Regions from separate parts of the Moritella sp. 28 genome, predicted to be linked through region 2. Evidence: predicted binding sites of a transcription regulator. Region 2 holds the regulator's gene; each other region holds the start of a gene.
The links. The regulator sigma-54, encoded in region 2, starts transcription at its own class of promoters, with help from an activator protein. The targets are predictions, from matches to a motif close to GTTGGCACGNNNNTNGNNT.
Positions count from the first base shown of each region.

Region 1: glnK (P-II family nitrogen regulator) is a predicted target of sigma-54. The motif match lies at 1,602-1,620, and genes of this name have one in related genera.
Region 3: flgB (flagellar basal body rod protein FlgB) is a predicted target of sigma-54. The motif match lies at 1,478-1,496, and genes of this name have one in related genera.

Region 1 is NZ_CP056121.1:4,702,156-4,705,447, forward strand. Features, by position in the region: gene HWV02_RS20935 (ammonium transporter) at 1-1,202, opposite strand, end outside; gene glnK (P-II family nitrogen regulator) at 1,215-1,553, opposite strand; gene HWV02_RS20945 (PKD domain-containing protein) at 2,065-3,186, shown strand.
Region 2 is NZ_CP056121.1:234,258-237,549, reverse strand. Features, by position in the region: gene lptA (lipopolysaccharide transport periplasmic protein LptA) at 1-368, shown strand, start outside; gene lptB (LPS export ABC transporter ATP-binding protein) at 384-1,109, shown strand; gene HWV02_RS01090 (RNA polymerase factor sigma-54) at 1,159-2,676, shown strand; gene hpf (ribosome hibernation promoting factor) at 2,708-2,995, shown strand; gene rapZ (RNase adapter RapZ) at 3,138-3,292, shown strand, end outside.
Region 3 is NZ_CP056121.1:1,007,557-1,010,848, forward strand. Features, by position in the region: gene HWV02_RS04595 (chemotaxis protein CheV) at 1-357, shown strand, start outside; gene HWV02_RS04600 (protein-glutamate O-methyltransferase CheR) at 412-1,236, shown strand; gene flgB (flagellar basal body rod protein FlgB) at 1,562-1,957, shown strand; gene flgC (flagellar basal body rod protein FlgC) at 1,960-2,379, shown strand; gene HWV02_RS04615 (flagellar hook assembly protein FlgD) at 2,396-3,106, shown strand; gene flgE (flagellar hook protein FlgE) at 3,128-3,292, shown strand, end outside.

The DNA.
Region 1 (3,292 bases), 630 kb from region 2:
TCGATACCACAGTCAGCCATATCCATACCTGTAACTTCTTCTTCTTCAGTAACACGAATACCCATTGTCGCTTTCAGTACAGCCCACACTAAGATACTTGCTGCGAATACCCAAGCAAAGATAATCGCTGCGCCGTATATTTGAGCACTAAATGTTGCATCTGAATTGCTAAATGGAACAACCATTAAACCAAATAGACCACAAACACCATGTACTGAGATAGCACCAACTGGATCATCAATCTTCGCTTTATCTAATGCTACGATACTAAATACGACTAACGCACCACCTAAAGCACCCAATAATGTAGCAAATGCTGGTGCAGGACTCAGAGGGTCTGCCGTGATAGTAACCAAACCAGCTAATGCACCATTAAGAATCATTGTTAAATCAGCTTTGCCCCACATTAATTTAGTAATGAGCAATGCAGCTACAGCACCGGCAGCCGCCGCCGCGTTCGTGTTCAGAAAGATTTGACCAACAGCCGTTGCATTTTCAGCATCTGAAAGTAGTAGTTGTGAGCCACCGTTAAAACCAAACCAACCCATCCATAAGATAAATGCACCTAATGTTGCTAGTGGCATATTTGAACCAGGGATTGGATACACTTCACCGTTCTTACCATATTTACCCTTACGAGCGCCCAATAGAAGTACTGCAGCAAATGCAGCCGTCGCACCAGCCATGTGAACAATACCTGAACCCGCAAAATCAGAGAAACCAGCTTCAGCTAAGAAACCACCACCCCAAGTCCAGTAACCTTCCATCGGGTAAATAACACCAGTCAAAACGACCGTGAAGGCGAGGAAAGCCCATAGTTTCATACGTTCAGCAACCGCACCTGATACAATCGACATTGCTGTTGCAACAAATACAACTTGGAAGAAGAAGTCTGATTCTAATGAGTGATCAGCGCCCTCAGATTGTGAGCCAATTAAAGAACCAAATGATGGGATGATGCCGCCTTCAGCATTACCAACATACATGATGTTATAACCGACTAATAAAAACATGATACATGCGATAGAATAAAGCACGATGTTCTTTGTCAGAATTTCAGTTGTATTCTTAGATCTAACGAGGCCAGCTTCGAGCATAGCAAAACCTGCCGCCATCCACATCACAAGTACACCTGACATTAAAAAGTAAAAAGTATCGAGTGCAAAACGCAGCTCAGTAACTGTAGTTGTTAGCTCTTGCATAATTTATTTCCTTTAAATTGCTTCTGAGTCCATTTCGCCCGTACGGATACGCACAACTTGTGTTAAATCGTAAACAAAAATCTTACCATCACCAATTTTTCCCGTATAAGCAGCACTATTAATAGCTTCAATTACGCGATCAACATTTTCACTCTGTGTTGCGATTTCTAACTTAACTTTAGGTAAAAAATCAACTTGATATTCTGCACCACGATACAATTCGGTATGACCTTTTTGACGACCAAAGCCTTTCACTTCAGTTACTGTTAATCCTTCAACACCGATATCTGCTACTGCTTCACGAACATCATCGAGTTTAAATGGTTTAATGATTGCGCTTATTAGCTTCATAAAGAGCTCCTTGCCTGAGTATATTGAGTATCTATATGCTTAAACTTAATTCAACGTCCGTGCCAACAATTAAAATAATGTAAATTCAATAGCTTAATATAACGCCCCCACATTTACGCATCTATAAAGCACTAACTTGGTGCAGCAGAGAAGCTGTTAACCCCAATTCAGTGCAATTGTTGTTCAAATGTTAATAACTATAAAATGTGAGATCGTAATCCCACTTTTAATAACTTCTTATACCTTAAAATTACGTAATAAATTAATTAATTTTAATTGTTAATCATTACTACTAATTAGGCCCCTTTAAGTCTAAATAATTAAATTTGATATAATTCATTTAAAATATATTAAATCATTTCAATAAGAGCACCAGACAAAAGGTGACACAACGTTTTGTACCACAATCAAATTGGTACTTCTTATAATCCGTTATAATGATAATGTGCTTCCAACCCGAGTAGCCAAGATGGATCTGTTACTCAAAATCTAAACTCATGGAAGAAATACGATGAAGAAATTACTACTGGTAGCACTATTATCAACGCTTACAGCTTGCGGTTCTGAGGATGTATTTGATAATGACGATAAGGATGACAAATTAAAAACAATATCATCCGTGAGTTTTTCAGCTACACCTAGTGATATAAACTCACCCATTTATAATTTCAGTTCCGTTTATACCGTAAATGATGTTGAGCAATCCACTGACGACATGACTTTTAACTGGTCAGTAAGCTTAGAAGGTGAGGGACAAGTAACCTCATTATATCCAGAACAAGCACCTCAATATGAGTTTAAAGAAGCTGCCACCTACAAAGTAAAGTTAACTGTAGAGAATCATACTGTAGAAGCTTTAGCTCAGTTTTCAAAAAATTTAACAATCAGTGCAGAAGATATAGCTACACAGCCCCTATCCCCACGCGCAATAATAGGCATTACGGATAGAGCAACAACGGTATATACGTTTAATAGCGATTCCTCTAGCTATAGTGAAGGCTCTTTATCTCAAATTGATTGGGTGATTGAAGGTCAAGAGTTGTCAGGACCTCAAGTCACCCATAGTTTTAGCAAAACAGGGCAACATATTGTTCATTTAAAAGTCACAGCCGAAGATAACACCCAAGCAACAACAGCAACGACTGTTTACGTTGTTGATGAAATAACAACTCCAACTGCAAAGTTAAACTATACAAAGGATAAGTTAGTTGTAAGCTTCGATGCGAGCGAAAGTTCCAACCAAAGCAGCGATATCTCGTCTTATAACTGGGATTTTGGTAATGGAGAATCAGCAACGGGGATTACGGCCTCCGCAACTTACCCATCAGAAGGCCCTTACAACGTGGTTTTAACTGTCGCGAGTAAAGAAGGTGTCACAAATACAAAAACAGAAACAATTAATGTTTACGAAGAAGGCTCTTACGTAACTTGTGATGTATTAACATCCTCTAGCTGGTTGTATAAAAAAACAGATGAACGTCAGTGCTTTAGTACTTCACCAATTACAAGTCGTGCAGCGGCAGAATCCTGGTGCGGAGCGAGAATTCAACAATACATCGATGATTTATCATTTCCCCGTATAAAACCAACATTAACTTGGCAGGTAAGACAGCAAGGTAATAATGAGTGCTAAGTTAGCGAGCAGTCCCAACCTAAAATTAAATGGTTAGTGTTTATCCGAAAGCCTGAATCTTTCGATTCAGGCTTTCGTTGTTGTTGGCAAAGAGAAAGCGGACGGC
Region 2 (3,292 bases):
TCATATTTTATGATAGTGTCGTGGTGACTCAAGGGACGACATTAATTCATGCCGATAAACTCACGGTCTTAAGCTCTGGCGAAAAAGGCACAGAAGTAATGATTGCCATAGGGTCGCCAGCCACTTTTTATCAAGAGCTTGATGACGGTAAGAAAATTAATGGCGAAGCAGATGAGATCCGCTACGAGCTAGGTAAAAAACGCTTAATCTTGTCAAAAAATGCACATTTACGCCAAGCTGATAGCGAAGTTAAAAGTGACAAGATTATCTACCAAATTGACAAACAAGAAATGATAGCCGAAAGCGGCAAGCATGAATCTGATCGAGTGATCACTATTTTCACTCCTGAAGACAACAAAACTAATTAGAGTAGATGAATTCATATGGCACGTTTAAAAGTATCACACTTAGCAAAAAGTTATAACAAACGAAAAGTTGTGTCAGATGTGAGTCTCGAAGTTGAATCAGGCCAAATTGTTGGTTTACTCGGGCCTAATGGCGCAGGTAAAACCACCACCTTTTATATGGTAGTTGGCTTGGTTAAGCGAGATCATGGACAAATCTTCATTGATGACCAAGAATTAACGCATGAGCCAATGCATATTCGTGCACAACAAGGTATTGGTTACTTACCCCAAGAAGCGTCTATTTTTCGTCGTTTATCGGTAACGAAAAATATCATGGCAATCTTAGAGTTACGAACTGAACTCACGCGTTTCGAACGTGAAGAAAAGTTAGAAGAATTATTAGAAGAGTTCCATATCACCCATATTCGCGATAGTTTAGGCATGAGCTTATCGGGTGGTGAACGCCGCCGTGTTGAGATTGCCCGCGCGCTTGCGGCAGATCCAAAGTTTATTTTATTAGATGAACCTTTTGCTGGCGTTGATCCAATCTCGGTAGGTGATATTAAAAAAATTATTCAACATCTGCGCGATCGTGGTTTAGGGGTATTAATTACCGACCATAACGTACGTGAGACACTCGATGTATGTGAACACTCTTATATTGTGAGCCATGGACATTTGATCGCATCTGGTACTTCTGAAGAGATTTTATCCAACGAAAAAGTGAAAGAAGTATACCTTGGTGATCAATTCCGACTATAGTTTGATATTGATACGTTACCGCATTTAAGGAAGAGAGAGTAGTCGTTAGATGAAGCCATCATTACAACTTCGTATGAGTCAATCTCTGGCAATGACGCCACAGTTGCAACAAGCGATTCGATTATTACAATTATCGACCTTGGAGTTACAACAAGAGATTCAAGAAGCATTAGACAGTAATCCGCTACTGGAACAAGAAGATCCCAACACAGCTCAAGCAAACGATACAGAAAGTAGTGATGAGCATAATCCAAATAATAACGACACAGTTACCGATGCCAGCCAAATAGAAGTTAGTGATGCGCTCGCCAGTGAAGCCATGCCAGATGAATTGCCTAATGACAGTAATTGGGATGATGTCTATACCCCTCAAATACAGACTCACAGCAGTGCGGGTAGCAGTATTGATGGTTTAGACCAAGTCTATCAAGGTGAGACCAGCGAAGGCTTATACGAGCATCTCATGTGGCAAATGGAATTAACCCCATTTTCTGACACTGATCGTGCTATTGCCGTTGCGATTATTGATGGCATTGATGATCATGGCTACCTTAATCAGACTTGTGAAGACATCCTGTCTAGCGTCAATAACGGTCACCAAGAACTTAGCGACAGTAGTAAAGAAAATAGTGAAGAGCAAGTTGAATTAGACGAAATAGAAGCAGTATTAAAGCGTATTCAACATTTCGATCCCATCGGCGTTGCAGCGCGTTCATTACAAGAATGTTTATTGATCCAACTCCAGCATTTACCTAAAAACACACCTTGGTTAACAGAATGTCAGCAAATAATTCAGTCTCACATGGATTTATTAGGCAATCGCGACTACCGTCAATTAAGCCGTAAGACAAAATTAAAAGAACCACAGCTTAAAGAGATCATGCAATTAATTCAGAGTCTAGAACCCAGACCTGGCAATGTTATCGATCAGACTGAAGGGCTTTATGTAATTCCCGATGTTTTAGTAAAGAAAAAAAATAATCAGTGGGTAGTCGAGTTAAATCCTGACATTGTGCCAAGATTAAAAGTGAACAATGAATATTCAAACTTGTCGACAAGCAATCGTAGTAGCAGCGATGGGCAGTTTATTCGAACGCATGTACAAGAAGCTAAATGGTTTATTAAAAGCTTAGATAGCCGTAATGAAACCTTACTAAAAGTAACTAAAAGTATTGTTCAACGACAAATTGATTTTTTTGAGTATGGCGATGAAGCCATGAAACCTATGGTTTTAAATGATATTGCCGAAGAAGTGGAAATGCACGAGTCAACCATTTCACGAGTAACAACGCAGAAGTTTATGCATACACCACGTGGTATTTTTGAACTTAAGTTTTTCTTTTCAAGCCATGTAAGTACTGACAATGGCGGAGAATGTTCATCAACCGCTATTCGAGCATTAATAAAAAAATTGGTCGCGGCAGAAAATGTCATTAAACCATTAAGTGACAGCAAGATTGCTGATTTACTTGCTGATCAAGGTATCAAAGTGGCTAGACGTACGATTGCAAAATATCGGGAGGCACTAAGTATACCACCGTCTAATCAGCGTAAAAGCCTATTATAAGGCTAATCCAACCTTCATAGGGGAGACATATATGCAAATTAATTTAACCGGTAGACATGTAAACATTACAGACTCACTGAAAGATTATGTTGATAGCAAGTTTTCCAAATTAGAACGGCATTTTGATCATATAAACAATATCCATGTGATTTTAAATGTCGAAAAATTACTTCAAATTGCAGAAGCAAAAATACATTTAAATGGGGGGGAGATCTTTGCCGTGCATGAACACAATGACATGTATGCCGCAATTGATGGCTTACTGGATAAGCTCGATCGCCAAGTGATTAAGCATAAAGAGAAGTTGATTCGTCATTAATTTTAATCTCGCCACAGATAACCTAAAGGAAAACCACTTTTTCCTTTAGGTATTAATGCTTCTGACATAATTAAAACATATCATATCCAAATCAATTGCGGGATAATGAACCCATTATTTTATATCGCTGTGAGGATAAAAGATGAAATTAATAATAGTCAGCGGCCAGTCAGGATCTGGTAAATCAATTGCATTACGCGTGCTTGAAGATCTAGGCTACTATTGCGTAGATAACCTACCAGTAAAATTACTACCACAACTGCTAAAAACCTTAAATGACCAAACCGAAAAAGTGGC
Region 3 (3,292 bases), 770 kb from region 2:
AATCAGATTAAGAAGGCAGTCTCTGACCTTGGCTTTAAGATTGTATTAGCTAAAGATGGTCGAGACGGGTTAAATAAACTTCGTGAAATGGCTGCCAATGGCCCAATTACCGACCAAATCGCGTTGATGATCTCAGATATTGAGATGCCAGAAATGGATGGTTATACACTCACTGCAGAAGTGAGAAATGATCAATCATTGAATGGTTTATATATTATTTTACATACGTCGTTAAGTGGTGTGTTTAATCAGGCGATGGTAACTAAAGTTGGCGCAAACGATTTTATCGCAAAATTTAATCCCGATGAACTTGCGGGTGCGGTTTTAAAAGCATTAAAAGCAGCAGACCCTAGCTAGGGAATAGTTGTATTGAATAAATGTATTTTCATATAGAAAGTTGAGTAAAAAATAGTGCAAACATTGTCAAATGAAGTTTATACCCGTTTTAGTGAATTTCTTGAAATTCAGTGTGGTATTGTATTAGGGCAAAATAAACAATATTTAGTTAAAAGTCGCTTATTGCCACTATTGGCAAAGCATAAAATGACGAGTTTAACTGAACTAGTACAAAAATCGATGACTATGTTAGCGCGTGATTTACGTAATGATGTTATTGATGCGATGACCACTAATGAAACGTTGTGGTTTCGTGATGTTTACCCGTTTGAGTATTTACAGGCTCAGATCTTGCCTGAATTTATGAATAAAGGTCAGCCAATTAAGATCTGGTCTGCCGCCTCTTCATCTGGACAAGAACCGTTTTCAATAGCAATGTCTGCGATTGAAACGCAAGAAAAGATTAAGCGTTTAGTGAAGCCTAATGTACAAATTGTCGGTACGGATATATCCCCAACTATGATTAAGCATTGTAAAGATGGTGTTTATGATCGCTTGGCTCTTGGCAGGGGCCTGTCTCCTGAACGTAAGCGTCAGTTTTTCACGACACTACCTGATGATAAAATGCAGGTGAATCGTGACGTGCAGCAGTTAACGACATTTCGTGAAATCAATTTATTGGAAAGCTATGCTTTGCTCGGTAAGTTCGATATTATTTTTTGTCGTAATGTACTGATTTACTTTTCCCCAAAGATTAAAAGTCAGATCCTTAATCAATTTGCAGGATCATTAAAGCCGGGTGGGTACCTCTTCTTAGGCGCATCAGAATCCTTGACTGGGTTAACGGATAAGTTTGAAATGGTCCGTTGTAACCCAGGGATAGTCTATAGGTTAAAATAGTTTATTTGTAACGGTTACGGCTTGAACATGGATGTTCGTTTATTGGCTATAATTGATCGCCATAAACCGTCAAAAAATTGATTTAACAGTTTATCTTTAGATAGCCTCCTGTATTTCCCTCATGCCTTTAAATTATAACGTTCATAAAAACCACCTTGATACAAGCTTAAGGTACTGATTTTAAGGTTGTTATTTATTTTTTGATTTATGGGTTAAATAAAGCGAATCTCTAATTACCTATTTTGGCACATATGTTGCTTTCATCATTTGTATCATCGTAATTATCCTGCGATTGATTACGATATAAATGTTATAGGAGGCGTTCATGGCTATTAATTTTGATAATGCATTGGGTATACACCAATATTCTGTTGGCGTAAGAGAGCGTCGTGCAGAGGTATTAGCCAGTAATATTGCTAATGCAGACACGCCAGGGTTTAAAGCGAAAGACTTAAGCTTTAAGGATGCACTTGCTAGTGCGACCCAGGGCAGCAGTTTTAACTTATCAAAAACCAGTGAACGTCATATATCAGGCGGCAGGGATATGGCGTCTGATCTTCAATATAGAATTCCGAATCAACCCGATACTGGTGACGGTAATACAGTTGATGTACAAACTGAGCGTGCTAGCTTTATGCAAAACAGCATGGAATATCAGGCATCACTGTCATTTTTAAGCAGTAAAATTCAAACTATGCGCAAGGCAATTAAAGGACAATAATTATGAGTTTATTTCGAGTCTTTGACGTTGCCGGTTCGGCAATGAGTGCACAATCGGTTCGTTTAAATACAACCGCGAGTAACCTTGCTAACGCGAATAGTGTGAGTAGTAGCGCCGGTGAGACCTATAAAGCGCGTTATCCTATTTTCCAAGCACAATTTGATCAAGCTAATGCTGCGCAAAATGAAGCAGTTGGCGTGAATGTTGCAGGGATTGTAGAAAGTGATGCGCCATTAGTTAATGAATTTAATCCAAATCATCCATTAGCTGACGAAAATGGCTATGTATATCGTCCGAATGTAAACGTAATGGAAGAGATGGCAAACATGATTAGCGCATCTCGTTCATACCAAACTAACGTGCAAATAGCTGATTCTGCTAAACAAATGTTGAATAAGACATTAACGTTAGGTCAAGGTTAATAGAGGGTATTTGGCTGTGACGACAATTAATAACAGTAATAATATAGCTGACTTCAGCAGTCAGTTTAAAGCAGAAAAAAAAGATGCGGCAGAGCAAGCGGCAGAAACTACCCGCAAAGAGCTAGGTCAAGAAGACTTTTTCTCGTTACTTACACAAGAATTGGCTTATCAAGATCCGTTCAAACCGGTAGAAAACTCAGACATGGTGGCGCAAATGGCGTCATTTACTACTGCTGATGGTATTTCTAATATGGATAGCAAGTTTGAGCAGCTAAATACGATCATGAGCTCAAACCAAGCGCTGCAGGCATCGAGTCTGGTCGGTACTAAAGTATTGGCCCCTGCATCGTCAGCATTTTTGTCTGGAGGTGAGGATGTATCTGGTCGTATTGAATTACCACAGAGCGCACCAAATTTGCGTTTACAAATTGCCAATCAAGTTGGTGAAGTTGTTAAAGTGCTCGATATGGGTGAACAAAAAAGTGGTGCTATTGCCTTTAATTGGGATGGTACAGACATGAACGGCAAGAAAGTGGCGGAAGGAAGTTACCGCTTAAAAGCATCTGCATCGATAGACGGCAATGCACAAGACCTTAAAATCTCAAGTTTCCAGCATGTCGAAAGTGTTAATATTGGTAATACAGGTAACGGTATTATGCTGAACTTGAAAGGTATGGGTAGTCTTCCTCTGAGCGAAGCAACAGAAGTTGCAGCTAAAACTTACTAATTTATTGAATAAGGAAATCTTATGTCATTTAACATCGCCTTGAGTGGGATTAACGCTGCTCAGAAAGACCTTAATACAACGGCAAATAATATTGCTAACGTTAACACCACGGGTTTTAAAGAGTCTCGCGCCGAGTTTGGTGATGTTTATGCAACATCGATTTTCTCAAATGCAAAAACGTCTGTT